3 regions of the Oceanobacillus phoenicis genome follow, and region 2 is predicted to be linked to each of the others. Evidence: riboswitches for the same ligand, from Rfam matches in the RefSeq annotation. Region 2 holds a riboswitch; each other region holds the start of a gene.

The links. Region 2 has a riboswitch for preQ1 ahead of ABC346_RS01150 (QueT transporter family protein). Riboswitches for the same ligand answer to the same signal wherever they lie in the genome.
Region 1: it holds a riboswitch for preQ1, as region 2 does, so the genes downstream of both, queD (6-carboxytetrahydropterin synthase QueD) here and ABC346_RS01150 (QueT transporter family protein) in region 2, are expected to answer to the same signal.
Region 3: it holds a riboswitch for preQ1, as region 2 does, so the genes downstream of both, queF (preQ(1) synthase) here and ABC346_RS01150 (QueT transporter family protein) in region 2, are expected to answer to the same signal.

The regions. Positions count from the first base shown of each region.
Region 1 covers NZ_JBDFME010000001.1:1,559,601-1,566,361, reverse strand. The annotation lists gene ABC346_RS07940 (GntR family transcriptional regulator) at 1-363, shown strand, start outside; gene solA (N-methyl-L-tryptophan oxidase) at 642-1,769, shown strand; gene queE (7-carboxy-7-deazaguanine synthase QueE) at 1,827-2,549, opposite strand; gene queD (6-carboxytetrahydropterin synthase QueD) at 2,546-2,983, opposite strand; PreQ1 riboswitch class I at 3,184-3,231, opposite strand; gene hxlR (transcriptional activator HxlR) at 3,525-3,902, shown strand; gene hxlA (3-hexulose-6-phosphate synthase) at 4,065-4,697, shown strand; gene hxlB (6-phospho-3-hexuloisomerase) at 4,708-5,265, shown strand; gene ABC346_RS07905 (DeoR/GlpR family DNA-binding transcription regulator) at 5,901-6,680, shown strand; gene ABC346_RS07900 (Cof-type HAD-IIB family hydrolase) at 6,682-6,761, shown strand, end outside.
Region 2 covers NZ_JBDFME010000001.1:213,532-220,292, forward strand. The annotation lists gene ABC346_RS01130 (alpha/beta hydrolase) at 1-136, shown strand, start outside; gene ABC346_RS01135 (calcium/sodium antiporter) at 350-1,306, opposite strand; gene ABC346_RS01140 (VOC family protein) at 1,375-2,235, opposite strand; gene ABC346_RS01145 (VOC family protein) at 2,459-2,896, opposite strand; PreQ1 riboswitch class I at 3,276-3,320, shown strand; gene ABC346_RS01150 (QueT transporter family protein) at 3,330-3,812, shown strand; gene ABC346_RS01155 (DUF3891 family protein) at 3,888-4,679, shown strand; gene metA (homoserine O-acetyltransferase MetA) at 4,702-5,613, opposite strand; gene ABC346_RS01165 (NUDIX hydrolase) at 5,977-6,450, opposite strand; gene yfkAB (radical SAM/CxCxxxxC motif protein YfkAB) at 6,600-6,761, opposite strand, start outside.
Region 3 covers NZ_JBDFME010000001.1:2,287,289-2,294,049, reverse strand. The annotation lists gene mmsB (multiple monosaccharide ABC transporter permease) at 1-1,013, opposite strand, end outside; gene mmsA (multiple monosaccharide ABC transporter ATP-binding protein) at 1,015-2,550, opposite strand; gene chvE (multiple monosaccharide ABC transporter substrate-binding protein) at 2,614-3,690, opposite strand; gene ABC346_RS11310 (queuosine precursor transporter) at 4,161-4,796, opposite strand; gene queF (preQ(1) synthase) at 4,848-5,345, opposite strand; PreQ1 riboswitch class I at 5,414-5,460, opposite strand; gene ABC346_RS11300 (SDR family NAD(P)-dependent oxidoreductase) at 5,535-6,302, opposite strand; gene ABC346_RS11295 (IclR family transcriptional regulator) at 6,468-6,761, shown strand, end outside.

The DNA of each region.
Region 1 (6,761 bases), 1.3 Mb from region 2:
TATAATACGGAAACAAAAGCAAATTTATCCAATGCCTTGAAAGATTTTATTACTGAGAATAAAGATCTTCTAACTGCAATTGTATGCTATAACGATGAAGTTGGTTTAGTTGTGGCCAATATATGTAAACAGCTCGGAATATCCATCCCAGAGGAATTATCCATTATTGGACAGGATAATTCCTATATTGCTCAAAATGCGAATATCAAACTTACCACCTTGACGCATCCCCAAGAACAAATGGGAAATGATGCAGCAGACTGGGTAATAAAGAAATTACAAGGAAAAAGAGACTTACCTAACGAGCATTATTATCAACCAAAATTAATTAAAGGGGAGACTGTGAAAGAACTAGAGGAATAAAAGCGAAACTCATTTAGTGGGGGCTTTCTTCCTCCACTGAATGTTATTCCTGAAGAGGAGTGAGATTTAGCAATAGAAACCTAAAAGAACAAATGAAGAAATCAAACATAATTTGAAATGTTTCTATAAACTCAGTAAATTTTTTTATTCTTCAAGGTAGTTTCTTCTATATGACCCGCTATTCTTAATCAAACACTCCTTGTCTATTCAGACTTAATTGAATCCTCAACCAGTATCTATTAAAATACTCGTATACAAAGTTAAGGAGATTGGTAATATTGATTTACGACATTGCAATTATTGGAGCAGGATCAATGGGTTTATCGGCAGGATATTATCTTTCAAAAGCTGGAAAGACGGTAGCACTTATTGATGCAGATAATCCACCCCATACAGAAGGTTCGCACCACGGAGAAACACGAATTATACGACATGCATATGGCGAAGGAGATGTTTACGTCCCATTAGCATTACGTTCACAGAAATTATGGTATGGATTAGAAGAAGCTTCCAATCGGAACATTTTTCATAAAACTGGAGTATTAAATATTGGACCGGAGAGTTCTCAATTTTTACAGAATGTAATTCAGTCTATTGAAAAATATAATTTACAAGCTGAGATTCTATCTGCACATGAGATAAATAATAGGTGGACAGGTTATCAGTTACCGAATCACTTAAAAGGGGTTTATGAAATTAATTCTGGAGTGTTAATGAGTGAAATTGCCCTTCAGACTTATCGAGACCTAGCTACATCACTCGGCGCTTCATTTTATACAAATGCACGTATTCAACGTTTGGATGTAACAAATCAACACGTAATGATTCAATTATCTAGTAATACGATTAAAGCAAAGCAACTAATCATAACTGCTGGGAAAGGGACGAATCAAATTCTGTCCTTACTTGGATATGAGCTTCCATTATTCCCAATTCGAAAAACGTTCTCGTGGTTCGAAGCAGCTGAATCTATTTATCATTCTAATTACTTTCCAGCTTGGTCTTTTGCTGATGGAAACGAAACATACTACGGCTTCCCTAGTATTGATAAAGCTGGTATAAAAGTTGGCAGACATGACGGTGGCCAACCTGTGAAGGCAAATGAAACCTTGAGAACATTTGGTACATATCCCGAAGACGAACAAGATGTCAGCCGATTTGTTCATCGTTATATGTCTCCTGAATTACAGCACAAACAAGGAAAAGTTTGCACTTATACGAATACACCCGACGGCGATTTCATCATAGATCGACTTCCAAATTATCAACATATACTAGTCGCTTGTGGATTCTCTGGTCACGGATTTAAATTTAGTAGCGGAGTCGGGGAATTATTGAGTCAATTAGCTATTCAAGGAGAAACTACTTTGGACATATCCCACTTTTCTTTAAATAGATTCGCATGAATTAAAATAAACAAGGAACGTGGGCAATGACGGTTCCTTGTTTATTTTATGATAGGCTTAAACCCCTCTTTTGTTCCCCCACAAATATGTATGTAATTGCGGTAAAACCCGAACATCCTTCAGTACTTTATTTTCCATCACTAGATCGATCAAGTTCTCATATTTCTCCAACAGGTCGGATAATAATCTTTTATTTTCACTCGCTTCCACATTATCATTTCCTACCTGCAGAAATAATGCAACAGATGGATATCTTACATGTATTTGTTCTGCGTAGGTCAAATCCTCTTCATCAAAAATAACAACTTTCAAACTAAAATGCCCTTTTTGTTCGTTATGTAATTTCTCAATGATGAAATCGAGCGTAGTAAAATTAGTTTCCATTCCTGAGCTGGGAGGTTTGGGAGACAATGTTAGATCATCTACTTTCGTAAACCAAGTTTGCCATCTACTTCCCTGTGTTTCCAGGGCAACTTCTATTTGATGTTCATGCAATAAATCGACCAAACCATCTATTTGCTTCAATAATGCAGGGTTGCCACCGGAGATCGTCACATGACCAAATTTGTTGCCTCCTATGTCTGTTAAAGAATTAAAAATTTCCGCTGGTTCCATCATTTGAATCGATTCTTTTTCCGATCCATCCCACGTAAATTTAGAATCACACCAAGAACAGGAGTAATCACAACCCGCTGTACGCACAAACATCGTTTTTCTACCTATGACCATACCTTCTCCTTGAATAGTAGGCCCGAATATCTCCAAAACAGGTATTTTCATATTGAATTCTCCCCTCTTGGACGATAAATGCAGTAACTTGTTGGGGTTTCTCGTAAATAAACTTGTATACACTTCGGCTTATTTTGCAATCCATTTAAATAATCCTGAATGATTTCATATATTTTACGAGCAACTACTTCTGTAGTTGGAAAGTCAACAGCTTGCCCATCTGAAAAGGAAGAATCATAATTGATTACTCCATGATCAAAACGTTTATGAATCAAATTCTTAATCTGTTTAAAATTTACTAAAAAACCAGTTTCATCAAGTTCATCTCCAACAACCGTTATATTCGTAAAATACGTGTGTCCATGCATTTGTTGACATTTCCCTGCTTGATCATGTGGAATATAATGTGCTGCAGAAAAATGAAAATCTTTATTTAGTTCATATGCATAAGAATGAGGAGTAACGGGATATATTTGTTGCATCATATCAACGTCCACCTCATTCTTTTTATAACATTAGAAACTTTCGGCTTTTGAAACATATTATTTCCCCTCTCTTTGTTTCATAAATGAATCCACCCCATATAAAAAAGAAGAAGTAATTAATGTTTCCAGGTGATTGACCGTATACTTTTTTTCACACGGCCCACACAACCAAAAAAACAACACAAAGAAGCGTGTTGTTTATCTCCTTAGTTTTTTATAGAGGGATTTAAATCGCGAACCTCTCCTGCAACAAAGCAGTATTCTATTTTATTCACAACGTAAGATTAACATAATTCTGCTTGAAAATATAGATAAGTCATTGAATAATTTCAAATCTAATGTTCAAATTCCTAACATAGTTACAGTCATTTTTAAACAAGATAAGCAAAGAAAAAAATTTAACTCTTCCTTTCATTTATGTACACCACTCAATATTTGTGAATTTTTCAATAAGTTCCGTTATTTGCTGCGCACAATTATAAACGGTATAATCTTTTACAATCATTCAGATAGCTATGGTTACTTTGAAAGGAGAAAAAGCATGGGACATGTTTGCAATAGAGATTTCAACTGTGAAAAAGAATTAACATTAGCAGTAATTGGCGGTAAATGGAAAATGCTAATTCTTTGGTATTTAGGAACAGAAGGAACGAAGCGATTTAACGAATTAAAATCACTCATGCCTAATATTACGCAGCGCATGCTCGTAAATCAGCTTCGAGAATTAGAATCTGACTTTATTGTTCATCGTGAAGTTTATCCAGTCGTACCTCCGAAAGTAGAATATTCACTGACAGACCGTGGAGAGACATTAATGCCGATATTAGAAGCAATGTATGATTGGGGAAAAGATTACAAGGTTTTTTTAGAAGACCATCTAAATCATTCAAAACAAGAAAGCACAACGAATAACTTATAATTGCGACTGAACCTATATGGTGTCTTTTCAACAAGTAATACCACTTCTTACAGTATACTTTTTGTTACTATATGAGTTTAAAGTGCGTACTTTCGTTTATGATAGTTAGAATTTATAATGAACATCATACTTTAAATTAACTAAAGAAAGGGAGATTTCAACATGAAATTACAACTAGCATTAGATCTTGTCAACATCCCAGAAGCAATTGAATTAGTAAAGGAAGTTGAATCATATATTGATGTCGTAGAAATTGGCACACCTGTCGTTATTAATGAGGGACTTAAAGCAGTAAAAGAAATGAAAGCCGCATTTCCGAACTTAACAGTATTAGCTGACCTCAAGATTATGGATGCAGCTGGATATGAAGTAAGTCAGGCTTCTCAAGCAGGAGCTGATATTATTACAATTCTCGGTACAGCCGAAGATCAGTCCATCGAAGGTGCTGTAGAAGAAGCAAAAAAACATAACAAAAAGATACTTGTGGATATGATTGCTGTAAAAGATATTGAAACACGTGCAAAAGAATTAGATGAACTAGGCGTGGATTATATTTGTGTGCACACTGGCTATGATTTGCAGGCGGTTGGTAAGAACTCTTTTGAAGATCTTGCAACTATTAAAAGTGTTGTTAAACAAGCTCAAACAGCAATCGCAGGTGGAATCAAGCAAGAAACACTTCCAGAAGTAATTAAACAACAACCAGACCTTATCATTGTAGGTGGCGGAATCACAAGCAAAGAAGATAAACAATCCGTTGCTCGTGAAATGAAGAAATTAATCCAATTAGGATAGTGATACAGTGATGAAAACAACACAGTATGCATATGAGATCGTACAGGAATTAACCCAGTCACTTGAGCTAATCTCTGATCATCAAGCAGAGAAATTAATAGACAGTATTTCAGCGTCCAATAAAATTTTTGTTGCTGGGGCTGGAAGATCTGGCTTTATGGGAAAATCTTTTGTGATGAGAATGATGCATATGGGAATTGACGCATATGCAGTGGGCGAAACAGTAACTGCTAATTTAGAAGAAGACGACCTGTTGATCATCGGATCAGGATCAGGAGAAACAAAAACCTTAGTTTCTATTGCTGAAAAAGCAAAAATTCTAGGAGGTACTGTCGCAGTAATAACTACTGCACCGGAATCCACAATTGGAAAGTTAGCAGATATTGTTGTTCAATTACCCGGAGCTACAAAAGACCACACAGAAAGCAACTTCAACACAATTCAACCAATGGGATCCCTTTTCGAGCAAACCATGTTGGTATTCTATGATGCTCTGATCTTACGGTTTATGAACAAAAAAGGATTAGATTCTCAGACTATGTACGGCAAGCACGCAAATCTCGAATAATTCACAGAGAGTAGTTATATGGTTAATCACAAAAAAATAAATCATATTTTGGGATTAACTACGTAAATCTGCTTGCTAGTTAGCCCTGGTTTGCTATTAAATGCAAACTAGGGCATTTTGTTTACCTCCCCATCTATATGTTTATTTTCGGTTTTGGATTTAACTTTGTGCTGTTTATTTTGGATTTCTAAAGAATTCGAGCTTTTAGAAACGATCTATTCACTACTTTCTTGGGATTATAAAGATTTTTTCGTTTTTAGAAACCTTCTATTCACTACTTTCTTTGAATTCTGAAGCTTTTTTCGTTTTTAGAGCCCTTCTATTCACTACTTTCTTCAGGTTCTAAAGCTTTTTTCGTTTTTAGAAGCCTTCTATTCACTACTTTCCTCGGATTCTGAAGCTTTTTTCGTTTTTAGAGCCCTTCTATTCACTACTTTCTTCGGGTTATAAAGTTTTTTTTCGTCTTTAGAGACACCCTATTCACTACTTTCTTCGGGTTATAAAGAAATTATGGTTTTTACAACGAAGCTATATTATAAATTTATACCCAATCTTATAAAATTACTTATTTTTACTTATTTATAATTACAAACACTTATTTTTGTTGTATAATTACTTAAAAGGAGGAGATTTCTTTGTATCAAGAAGAAAGATTGTTATCTATACTGGACTATTTAAAAGAGAATAAAAGAATTTCTGTTGAACAAATATGTTCACTTTTCGATATATCAAGAGATACTGCGCGTAGAGATCTGGTAAAGCTTGAAGAAGAAAGCAAAATTGTACGCACTCGTGGTGGAGCCCTCCTCCCTTCCATCCATAGGGAAATTAAAAATTACTCTCATCGACTAAACATTGTTTCAGATGAGAAAAAGGTGATTGGTAAAAAGGCAGCATCCTTAATTTATTCAGGAGACAGAGTAATCTTAGATGCTTCGACTACGGTACAATCATGTGCCGAGCAAATTAACAATACTGAATGTACGATAATCACCAATTCTATCAATCAAGCAGATGTATTATCCTCCAATTCAAATATCAATATTCAGTTATTAGGTGGGATTTTGGAAAAAGAGCATCGATATGTATATGGCTCTTCTGTTATAGATAAACTCTCCGAATACATTGTGGATAAAGCTTTTATTGGAGTTGTAGGTATATCTGAAAGTGGCTTGACAATTGCACATGAGGAGGATGGGGCAGTAAAAAGAAAAATGATACAGCAGGCTAAGCAGGTAATTGCATTAGCTGACAATACTAAATTAGGAAATACTGATTTCTTCCGATTTGCGGATTTACAAGACATTGATTTATTAATCACAGATAAGAATCCACCTCAAGCATTCAGAGATTTACTGCATAAACATCATGTTGAACTTTTAACAGCAGAGAATAGCGATCAAGGAGATGAGTAATATGGTCAAATTAATTGCCTTAGATTTAGATGGTACGTTACTTAATGAACAAAATGAAATTAGTAAGACAAACTTAGAGTC
Region 2 (6,761 bases):
TTGTGCTCCAGAGGAATCAGAGGAGTTAGAGCAATTACTCAAAGATGCTGGTGCCCAAACAAAGCTTCATTGGGAAAATCATGGACATCAGTTAACTATTAGTGAAGTTAGAACGGCAGCTAGCTGGTACAACTAAATGATAAAAATAGAAGAAGTCGGGGTATACCTAAAGTGTTGCTCAGAATGATGATTTTTGAAATATACTTCGCTTATCTTAAAGCGGCTGGTAAGCCTCCAGATGCTTATACATTTGGAACTCACCAGCCGCGCTTTAGTCTCCGTAAATTTCTTATGCTTATTCTAGCTATTATTCGTCTTGACCAATACTTTTAATATGTCACCCTCTACTTTAATTTCGGATAATGATATAGACCATATAGGCAATGTAAAATAAGGCTAAAATCAATCCTTCTTTTCTTCCAATTCGATATTTCGTTCTTGAGAAAATAAGAAGTAAGACCGTTAAGATAATCATAAGCCATATATCTGTAAATATCTTTTCGTTAACTGCAAGAGGTGTAATCACTGATGATGCACCTAATACAAATAAAATGTTAAAGATGTTACTTCCAACAATATTACCAAGTGCGATTTCACTTTCCTTTTTCAACGCAGCCGATATCGAAGTAACTAATTCAGGCAGTGAAGTTCCAATTGCCACAATCGTTAAACCAACAAGTGTTTCACTCATTCCTAGTGAATAGGCAATTTCGGTAGCATTCGTGACAACAAGTTGCCCTCCACCAATGATTCCAGCTAATCCAATAATGGTAATTAAACTATTCTTCCCCCATGAAATACCTTCATTTGAAAAATCTTCTTCACTGGATTCTTTCCGACTTTTTAAGCCAACTTCAATGATATAGTACATAAATATAGTTAAGAATAGCAATAGAATAACTCCATCACTTCTCGTTATCATATTCGATGATAGACCTTGAAGAAAAACATCGGACATAAGTACAAGTAAAGCTACACTTGCTAGTAACGTAAATGGAATCTCTTTTTTAATTGTCTCATTTTGTACTCGAAGTGGGAAAATAAATGCCGCCAAACCAACTACAAGTGTAATATTAAAAATATTACTACCTACTACGTTACCGATAGAAACATCTGCTGTTCCTTCTAATGCAGCTATAATACTTACCGTCGCTTCTGGTGCACTTGTACCTAATGCAACAATCGTTAACCCAATTAATATCGGTGGTACCCGGAGTAGTTTTGCTATATTAGATGAACCATCCACAAACCAGTCCGCTCCTTTTACTAATAATGCAAATCCTACTACTAACCATACATACTCCACGTATTCCACCCTTTCTATTTTAAAAGTCTTGTATATATTCTATCTTCTTATGGATATCGCGTCCATTTCTATTGTTCACTACTTAGTAAAATCGTATTCCCAGCTGGATCTTCGACAATATCATCTTGTGTCTCATATCCTAAATGGGACAATCGGTGAATAACAGCTTGCTTTTTATCTTCAGTAGGATAACGAAGTGTATAGTATTTTAGCCCAACTTCATATTTTTTCGGGGAAGCTGCGTCTTCTCCATTCCAAATATTAACCGCTAAGTGATGATGATAACCTCCATCAGATAAAAACAATGCTCCTGGGTATTCAGTGACAACTTGAAATCCTAATCCATCCACATAGAACTGCTGCGCTTTATCTAAATTGTCAACGTGTAAATGAAGATGGCCAACAATGGTATTATCTGGAGCACCATTCCATTCATGTTGACTAGCCGCTTCTAATAAACCTTGCGCATCAAGTGCTTCTGTGCTCATTTCAACCTTATTTTCCACACTCCATGACCATTCAGAAGAAGGACGGTCTCTTGCAATTTCTAAACCGTTCCCATCAGGGTCAGACATATAAATAGCTTCACTAACTATATGATCTGAGGCACCGATTCTTAGTTGATTTGCAATATCCAACTGCATAAAATGACGTAAAAATGCTCCTAAGTCTTCTCTCGTAGGAAGTAAAATTGCCACATGATATAAACCTGTTGTTCTCCCTTGTTTTGTGAGCACATTCGTTGGTTGCTCCAAGGTTAGAATTACATCTTGACCATTGGCGCTAAGCTTTACTTGATTACCCACTTTCCTTAATACGTGTAACCCCAGGACTTGTTCGTAAAATTGAATTGATTTATTTAAATCACTTACTTGAAGTGTAACATCCTGTATATACATTGTTGGAACTTCAAAGAATTTCTTTTCCATATTAATATCCCTCTTTCATTATATTTTAATAGTTACTTACTTTATGTAATCGATTATATCTTTATAATTGAAGATAGTCAATATGATCAGCTTACCATCTATTGTTACCAGATAGATAAATAACTTGCTCCATATAATAAAAACAGACCTTCATTTGAAAAGTCTGTTTTTATTCGATATCATTCATGTCTAAAAGCTATAGTTACTCTTTAAACAAATACTTTTACATACTATCTCTTTTTTCCTCCCAAAGTTTTAAGCGTTCTTCATGAGATACTTCTTTGTATACTTGATGTAACATCCATAAGTACCCAAAAGGATCAATAAACATGGCATTCGAAATACCATAGTCAGGAAGGTCTGTCACGGCTTGTACTTCAATACATCCCAGTTCCATTGCTTTAGTGTATGTGTCTTTAATATCAGGAACGATTACATTAAACCAAATCGTTTTAGGATCATCCTGGCTTGGTGCTATCAATTCAAATTTTGGATTTTCATCCAGCATATGAAAACGCACTCCATAAAGACTAAAAATAACCTCGTTCTCACCCTTAGGAAAATCGGAAACCTCAACTCGCTCAATATCAAATATCTTCTCATAATACTCCAATGCTTTTAAGCTGTCTGATACTACTAAATCAATTTCTACTCCAGTCATTTTTATCGCTCCTTTTATTTATTAATTTTCCTCTTATTTTTATTATACTTTTTACACAGTCTATATCTTTACTTTTAAAAAACCACAGCTACATCCAATACATACGATTTATGATTTGTACTTAATTTCCTTTTTATTTTTTCTTCTATCGAATAAATATATACTAGCCCCAACCAATATTAACATAAGACCAAGTACTACCTAGTATATATATGTTGGTTGATGTATCAGGCAATTTTTGGTTTTTTGTTACCTTGTCAACGTCTGTATTAGTGGAATCACCATTATCTTCAATGTTAACAGCAAAAGTTTTCATATGCTATATTCACTCATTTTGACAGATTACAAGCCTTCAATTATACTAATCTAATGTGATTTGATCACCGTGGTTCGTAACCATCCCACGCAAAAAAACTAGGGAGGAAAATTAAATATGAACGTAAAAACGTTAGTAATTAATGGCTTAATAGCGGCTTTATATGTTGTTGTTTCTATAGCTATTGCGCCATTTGGCTTTACAAATATACAGTTTCGCATTTCAGAGATGTTCAATCATCTAGTCGTATTTGATAAGCGTTATTTCTTTGGAATTGTAATTGGAGTGTTTATCGTTAACCTCAATTCACCACTTGGTTGGTACGACCTCGTATTCGGGGTTGCTCACTCTGTTATTTCACTAGGAATTATTATTTTCTTATCTAAATTTATTAAGGACAAATTAACGCTACTATTTCTAAATACGATTGTATTTACGTTTAACATGTTTATCATTGCGTTTGCATTAAACCTTGCACTAGAACTTCCATTCTGGTTTACGTGGTTAACAACTGCAATTGGGGAATTCGGTGTGCTATTAATTGGTATTCCTATATTCTATGCATTGCACAAGCGCTTACGCTTTGATAAGCTCATATAAAGTATGAAGAACCTTAGACAGTGACAATTGTCTAAGGTTCTTTTTGAAAGTCTACCATTAGAGAGGATGGGACAGATGATTGTTAGAGAAAGAGAAGATGAGTTGATATTAATCACACAAGATGATCATGCTCAAATATCAGGAGATATACTTGATAATTGGAAATTAGATTACTTTCAGGGTACAGAATGGAGAGATTCCGTTCTTTATGCTGCTTACCAACATGATTTGGGTTGGAAAGAATTTGATCGTCAACCATTTTGGAATGATGTTACCAATCAACCCTATACATTTGCCGATTTTCCAAATGTACCTAAAACCGTATTATATAAGTATGGAATTAATGAAGTAGAAAAAGTTGATTTATACGCTGCATTACTGTGTAGTGAACATTACAAAAGATTTTTAGCTAATAACACTTCTCTTGAAGCTCAAGCTTTTGTAGAACATGAAGAAACAAGACAAGAACGTATCATAGGGACACTTTCGAATTTCAACAAACGTTTGTTTGAATTTCATTACGGACTGCTTCAACTTTCAGATAACCTTTCATTATACGCTTGTATGAATGAGCCTGGTGCAACCGGTGATAATCAACATCCATTTTTCAAAAAAGGAATCCCAACGAATCATACTTTACACTATGTACTAGATGAACAGATGCAAATAAGCTGGCAAAATGAAGACACCATTGTTATGGATAATTTTCCATTTGATAGACCTTTCTCTATCTCTATTCCATATAAGCAAATATCCAGACAAAAAATTCAACATCATGGTCTTGTAGAAGCTTATGAACAAGCAACTCTAGAACAGCACCCAGTACTTATTACTTCTCAAAACCATATCGAAAAGGCTTCCGAGTAATTCGAAAGCCTTTTTCTCTATGCTATTCCCCCCATTGATATGGAGTCTCTTGATAAACGTAATAATTTAACCAGTTGGAAAATAGTAAACTACAATGACTTTTCCAACGATATTTCGGATCTTGTTCAGGGTCATCATGAGGGAAATAATTCTCCGGAATAGCCGTATCAATACCTCGTTGATGATCACGATGATATTCTTCTGCTAAAGTTTCTGCACTATACTCCAGATGCCCTGTTGCCATAATATGCTTTCCATCTTTTGAAGCGAGCAAGAATACACCCGCATCGTCCGATTTAGCTAACAACTGTAGATCTGGATGTGCTTTAATCTCATCTATAGATACATCGGTATACCTAGAATGTGGTGCAAAGAAGTAATCATCAAATCCTTGTACTAAACGTTCATGCGGATGAAACAGTTTATGCTCATATACTCCAAAACATTTTTGTGGCAAATGATATTTATTAATACCATAATGATGGTAAAGGGCAGCCTGTGCCCCCCAACAAATATGCAGTGTTGACGTAACATTTTCTTTGGACCAATTCATTATTTCCTGTAATTCTTTCCAATAATCCACTTCCTCAAAGGGCAAATGCTCTACAGGAGATCCGGTTATGATCATTCCATCAAATTTCTTGGATTTTACTTCTTCAAACTTCTTATAAAACGTATCCAAATGATACTTACTCGTATTCTTTGATTCATGTGAGGACATTCGTAAAAACGATACATGAACTTGCAGAGGTGTGTTACCTAGAAATCGCAATAATTGCGTTTCTGTTTTTTGCTTTTCTGGCATTAAATTGAGGATTAATATATTCAGTGGTCGTATATCTTGCGTAATCGCACGTTGTTCATCCATCACAAAAATATTCTCTTTTTCTAATATATCTTTTGCAGGCAAGTGTAACGGTATTTTAATCGGCATCTCTCGTACCCTCCACAATTACAACTAAGTTAATTTTATTGTAAAGGCTCACGTGAAAAGTTCAACCCTATTTGGAAAATTTTATCTAAAAGTCACAAATTATTAACCTTTCATTCAATCACTTTTTTTATTTTTCTTTATGACTTCTGATGTTTTACGAAGGTCCTCCATTTTATAGTCTACATAACTTTTATATACATCTATTGAAATAAACATGCGTTTGTTCCTCCTCAAATATTTCTGACACTCTTTATTCTATTGAGTCGAGACACTTTCGTCGTCGGCTAGTGGACTGATTTTATAGCACAAAAAAATGCTACTAGGACAGTAGCATTTTCTACAACTTCAGATGTATGATTTATCCTACCAAGCTGAAAATACTGAAATAGTAGGTACAATTAAACCTTTATTTTGCATATCATAGTATTTATCTTTATTCACCCACATCGCATCGATAACTTCATCTTCTTGAAAAGATAGCTCGTCAACAACTACATTCGAATGAAATAACCAAATATCTTGATGAGAAACATTTTTAGTTTGCTGAAGAATCAACTCCCCATCTTCTGGAGTTAATTGCAACCCAATCTCTTCGGAAACTTCCCGTAATACTGCTTGGAGACTATTTTCACCTTGAATAGCTGATCCTCCAGTATTCTCCCAGAAACCTCCGAAAGGCTTTTGTGGATGCCGTTTTGATAACAAAATTTCATTATTATCATTTTTTACCCATGCACGAACCACAAGGTGAAAACACCCATCCGGAATCTCGATCCCTCTTTGATGTGTTTTTCCTATTTTGTTTCGATCTATATCATATAAATCCCATAACTCCATTAGATTGAGCCACCTTTTTACTTTGAAAATGTGTTAACTCTTCTATCTGTTTTTCTAGATGGTTTAAGCTTTGAAGTATCTGAAGATAATAGGGAATTAAAGAAGCGAAATGCTAAAATGTGATATTCCTCTTATAACGCTTCCTACCATCATTGACTTATTCGTGCCTTTCGCTTTTGGAAATCAACATCTTTATAGTATGCATTTTTCACGAGTACATTTGGCCCTAAGCAAGATACTGCCGGACAATGACAATTTAAGCTTTTAGCTGTCTTTGTCTCCATCCAACGATCGTATGCGCTAGTTAAAGA
Region 3 (6,761 bases), 2.1 Mb from region 2:
CCAAATATTGTACCTACGCCACCGGTAAACGAAGCACCTCCTATGACAGCAGCTGCAATGGCATCTAATTCGAATAAATTGCCTGCTTGTGGAGTTGCGGCGTTCAATCTTCCCGCAAAAATTAACCCAGATAATGCTGCAAGCACACCCATATTAACAAATACAAGAAATTTCATCTTCTTTGTTTTTACACCAGATAATTGGGCAGCATTAATATTGCCTCCTAGTGCATAAATATGACGACCTATGACAGTCTTGTTCATCACAAATGTATATCCGAATATGAGAAGCAGTAAAATAATCAGCACATAAGGAATACCTGCATATTGTGCCAAAACAAAGGTGAAAAGATTTAGGATAATCATCTTAAAAAATATTTTACTTACAAATAAAGGAAAAGATAGCGTCTCAAAATTAAATTTTACATTCGTTCTTCTAATCCTAACTTCATTTAAAACATATATAAGCGATAATACTCCCCCTATTATAATAGTTAAAAAGTGCATTTCAGTAGCAAATATATCTGGTATAAAGGAAGCGCTTAGGGATCGGAAATTCTCAGGAAAAGGAGCAATCGTTCTTCCATCAAGCACAATAAGTGTTAAGCCTCTAAAAATCAACATTCCTGCTAACGTTACAATGAAAGAAGGAATATTCACATAGGAAACCCAAAACCCTTGCCATGCACCAATTAAAGCTCCTATAAGCAAACACAGTACAATTCCGACAATTACAGGTAAATCTAGGGTTACTAATAATACCCCCGCCATCGCGCCTACAAATGCTGCTACAGAACCTACTGATAAATCAATTTCACCTGAGATAATCACTAACATCATGCCAATGGCAAGTACAATAATATAGCTGTTCTGCATAATAATATTAGTTATATTTAGTGGAGTAAGTAATATACCATTCGTTAAGATTTGGAATAGAATAATGATACCAACTAAAGCAATTACCATTCCAAACTTACGAATATTATTTGTAATTAAATTCTTCATTATTTCCATTTTAAGACCCCCAGCTTTGCGTCATATAAGTCATTAATGTTTCTTGATCCGCTTCCTGCCTGGATAGATTCCCTGTGATTTTACCTTCGCATAATGTATAAATACGATCACACATTCCAATTAACTCTGGTAATTCTGAGGAAATCATTATGATACTTTTTCCTTGTTCGGCAAGTTCATTAATTAACTTATAGATTTCAAATTTTGCACCGACATCAATACCTCTTGTTGGCTCGTCAAGAATGAGAATATCTGGTTGAGCAAACATCCATTTTCCTAATACAACTTTTTGTTGGTTTCCACCACTTAAATTAAGAACTTTCTGTTCGATAGAAGGCGTCTTAATATTAATTTGTGATTTAAGTTTCTCGGCTTCTAAAATCTCCCTATGGTTGTCTATTACTAAGTAGTTAGCCAGCTTCTGTAAATTGGCTAACGTTACATTGTTCTTTACATTATCAATCAGTACCAATCCATATTCTTTTCGGTCTTCAGATACATAAGCTACGCCACTACTAACGGCTTCAGTAACATTATTAAAAACAACTTCTTTTCCATTTTTGAAGAGTTGTCCAGTAATGTTTTTCCCATAGGATTTACCAAAAACACTCATTGCGAGCTCCGTTCTTCCTGCACCCATAAGGCCTGCAACCCCAACAATTTCTCCTCTTTTCACATGTAAGTTTACGTTGTATAGAATTTGCTTACTAATATCTATTGGGTGATCAATTGACCAATTTTTAATTTCAAAAACAATTTCATCCTTAATGTTGTAAGTGCGCTCAGGAAACAAGTTCCCTAAGTTTCTTCCTACCATGTCTTTTATAATTTGTGTTTGACTAACTTCTTGGTCTTTATGTTTATAGGATTGAATTGTCTCTCCATCTCGTAAAACGGTAATGCTATCGGATATTTTCAATAATTCTTTTAGTTTATGAGATATCATAATTGAAGTCATACCTTGTTTTTTAAACTCTAGTAATAAGTTTAATAGATTCTCACTGTCCTCTTCATTCAAGGCTGCAGTAGGTTCATCTAATATAAGCAATTTAACTTCCTTTGATAACGCTTTGGCAATTTCTACCAATTGTTGTTGCCCGACACCTATATTTTTAATTTTTTCTTCTGGATTGACACGAAGGCCAACTTTAGAAAGAAGTTTCCTAGTTTCTAATATAGTCTCATTCCAATTAATGACTCCTTTTTTACTTCGTTCATTCCCTAAGAATATATTCTCTGCGATAGATAGCTCAGGAATTAACGCAAGCTCTTGATGTATAATAACAATCCCTAATTCTTCACTTTGATTAATATTTTTAAATTCACATTTATTATTTTGAAATACAATATCTCCTTCATAACTTCCATATGGATGCACTCCACTTAATACCTTCATTAATGTTGACTTTCCAGCTCCGTTTTCTCCAATTAATGCATGAATCTCTCCAGACTCTACTTTTAGATTTACATTATTAAGAGCTTTCACACCTGGAAAAGTTTTCTCGATACCTTTCATTTCTAAAATATAATTATCCAACGTACTCACACCCTTACAAAAAGATGATTTAGCATAGAAGATATGCTAAATCACCTTATTAGATTAATTACTTACTTCATCTTCTGAATAATATTCGGTCTCTATTAATTCCTGTTCATAATTATCTATATCTACCGAAATAGGTTCAAGAAGATAAGATGGGACTACTTTATTGCCATTATCATAAGTTTCTGTATCATTAATCTCAGGTTCCTCATCATTTAAAACAGAATCTGCCATCTCAACTGCTTTTTTAGCCAATTCTCTTGTATCTTTAAATATTGTCTGCGTCTGCTCTCCGGCAATTATTGACTTAACCGATGCTAACTCAGCATCTTGTCCAGTAACTACAGGCATTGGTTTATCACCACTCCCATACCCTACTGCTTTTAATGAAGAAATAACACCTCTACTAATTCCATCGAATGGTGAAAGTACTACATCTACTTTTTCACTAGAATAATTTGCACTTAGTAGATTATCCATTCGTTCTTGCGCCTTTGATCCATCCCACCTTAAAGTAGCTCCCTGTTCAAAATCAGTCTGACCACTTTGAACCACTAATTGACCACTATCGATATATGGCTGCAATATCGACATTGCGCCATCCCAGAAAAAGTATGCATTATTATCATCAGGTGATCCTGCGAATAATTCAATATTAAATGGACCTTCACCATCTGCTAAACCAAGAGATTCTTCTATATATTGAGCTTGTAGAACTCCTACTTGAAAATTATCAAATGTTGCATAGTAACTAACATGATCACTATTCATGATTAATCGATCGTAAGCAATAACAGGAATATCCATGTTTTCTGCCTGTGTTAATACATCGGTAATTGCTTCTCCATCAATGGAAGCGATTACTAAAATATCTACGCCTTTCGTAATCATATTTTCAATCTGTGATACTTGATTTTCTACTACGTCTTCGGCATATTGAAGATCAACCTCATAACCTAATTCTTCAAATTCTCCTTTCATATTGTCACCATCGTATACCCATCGCTCAGAAGACTTAGTTGGCATTGCAATACCAACCGTTTTTGAATCACTTGCACCACTAGTATTATCACCACACCCGACCAACAACACACTAACTAAAAAAGCACACAAAATAAATGAAAACCTTTTCATTTTAATCCCCCTTCTTTCTTCTATCGCAAAAAATAAGGAAAGAAAAACATATCACGCATTTAAAAAAGAATATTCAATCTATTTTGAGCGATAGCAATGAATACGTTCGTACAAGATGTAATTATTTGTTTCTTGTACGTACATTTATTATAGAATGTTCAAAATAGATTATCAATAGAAAATTCACAAAATTAATAAAAGTTCTTTAACTATATGGATTTTATGATTTATTTATGTCAAATTGCTTTAATAAGGAGAATTTATATTTATAACTGGAAAAGAATCACTAATCAGGAACACCTAATTACACCTATACCTGTTATTTAAGTTTATTTATCCATTTATAAACCAATTTACTTTTTTATTATTGAATAACTATGTACGTACATATTAAAAACTTCAAGCAATGTATAACTTATACCTTTCCCACTAGATCTTGGGTTAACTAACATTGCTTGAAGTTTATAAAATTAAGAAGCCTTTACCACATGGTCTGGACTGTTGCCTTCGTATTTTCTAGTCCATTTAACCAATATATAAGCAAATGGAGTATCTAATAATGCGACTAGACATTTCCAAATATATTGTGAAACAATCATACCTAGTAATATATTTGTTGGTACTATCCCCCAAAATGCAATGGTAATAAATAATACAGTGTCTATAAATTGACTTGACATTGTTGCTAAATTATTTCGCAACCATAATTTTTTCTTGCCATGTTTATTTTTAAACCAGTGAAATATAGAAACACTTAAATTTTGACTAATTACATAAGAAGTCAAACTAGCAAGTATAAGCCGAAAACTTCCACCTAAGATTTGTTCAAATTCGGCTTGTGCATGAAAATCTGGTGCAGGTGGTAATTGTATAGAAATGTAGATAAATACCATTGCAATAATTTGTGTAAGGAAACCAGCTTGGACCGTTTTCCTTGCTGCAGCCTTGCCATAAACTTCACCAATAACATCTGTCATTAAATATGTAATAACATAAACAATCGCCGCACTTGGAAGGATAAAACTTCCCATTTCAAATAACTTCACTGAAAGAATATTTGATAGCAACAACAAACCTACAAAGATTGCACTAAAATAAATATACATGTTATCCTCTTCTCCCTTTATTATTAGGGTAGAGGATCTTACGCATTCCCTCTATCGATTATCTATATTTTCTGGATACATATCGTGTTGTATTAGTCGTTGGTCTGCCATCTTCTCAAATTTTGTTCCTGGCCTACCATAATTACAATATGGATCAATAGAAATACCACCACGGGGAGTGAATTTCCCTCGAACCTCTATATACCTTGGATCCATTAATTCTATCAAATCATTCATGATAATATTGATGCAATCCTCATGAAAATCACCATGGTTCCTAAAACTAAACAAATATAGTTTCAAAGATTTACTTTCTACCATTTTAACATCAGGGATATAGCTAATATAAATTGTTCCAAAATCTGGTTGGTTTGTTTTTGGACATAAAGTTGTAAATTCCGGACAATTAAATTTAACAAAATAATCACGTGATGGATGTTTATTCTCGAATACCTCTAACACTTCCGGTGTGTAATTAAAATCATAAGTAGTTCCTTGACTTCCTAATAACTGAACATCTTCTAGTTCATTTTCATCTCTTCCTGCCATATATCTATTACCTCCTTTTCCATAAAAAAAGCCATGCCCCTAAGGAACATGACTTGAATAATCATTGTTTGTCCTTAGTTTTTTATAGAGGGTTAAAGCTAAGAACCTCTACCAAAATTATGTTTGGTGTACAATCAATGATTATAAGTATTATTAGCGTTTATGTCAATCCTAATATTACCATCTCGCCTATACTGATGTTGCACCCTGGCCACCATCAATTCGATAATAGGAACCACTAATAAATGACGCTTTATCAGAAGATAAAAATAACATAAGGTTTGCAATCTCCTCAGCTGTAGCATAACGATTCATTGGTACAGAAGCTTCGAATTGAGATCTAGCATCTTCCGCTTTATCCCCCATTGCATTCTTTTCTATACTTCGCATCATTTCTGTGTTAACTCCTGACGGTGCAACTGCATTTACCCGTACACCATACTCCGCCATTTCCAAAGCAGCTGTTTTATTTAATCCGATTACAGCGTGTTTAGACGCAACATATGCACTCATGCCTGGTGCTCCTAATAATCCACCATTGGATGCAGTGTTAATAACTACACCAGATTTTTGTTCTTTCATCACTTGCAGTACATACTTCATTCCAAAAAATACACCCATAACATTAACATCAAATACATTTTTAAAATTTTCTTTTGTCTGCTCGATGATATTACTAAAATTTCCATTGATACCTGCATTATTAATAAAAATATCTATTTTTCCATATTGTTCTTTTGTTCTATCTACATAGTTTTTTACATCTTCTTCTTTACCAACATTTGCTGTAATCAGTAAAATTTCTTCAGTATCGATCTCACTAGCAGCCTCCTCTAATGCTTCATTTTTAAGGTCTACTAATGCCAATTTCGCTCCCTCATGTGCAAATGCTTTTGCAACCTCTAAACCTATCCCTCCGGCCCCGCCGGTAATTAATACAACTTTATTTTCAAACATTTCTTACACTCCTTTAACAAATTAGAATTTTTCATAGCTTTTACTAATTCGAGCACAATATGCTTTAATTAAAAATAGTCTTTACGAGCTAAATAAAGTGTGGTATATTCAATAAAATCACATACATGATTAAAATTCATATATGTGATTTTAGGAGGTGATATGATGTCTGTTAAATCTGCCAAGCGCGCCTTGGACATTCTAGACTTATTAGCAAAACATACAAATGGTCTAACAATTAAGAATATCGGTGACAAGTTAGAATTACCACAAAGCAGTACATTTAATTTATTAAAAACATTACATAACGAAGGATACGTACGGCAAGATGGCATGAAACTATATTACTTAGGTGAAAAGTTAATACCACTAGGAACAAGTGCTTTAGAATCATTAGATATTCACACAGTTGCAAAACCTTATTTAACCGACCTTATGAAAGCGGTTAAGGAGACTGTA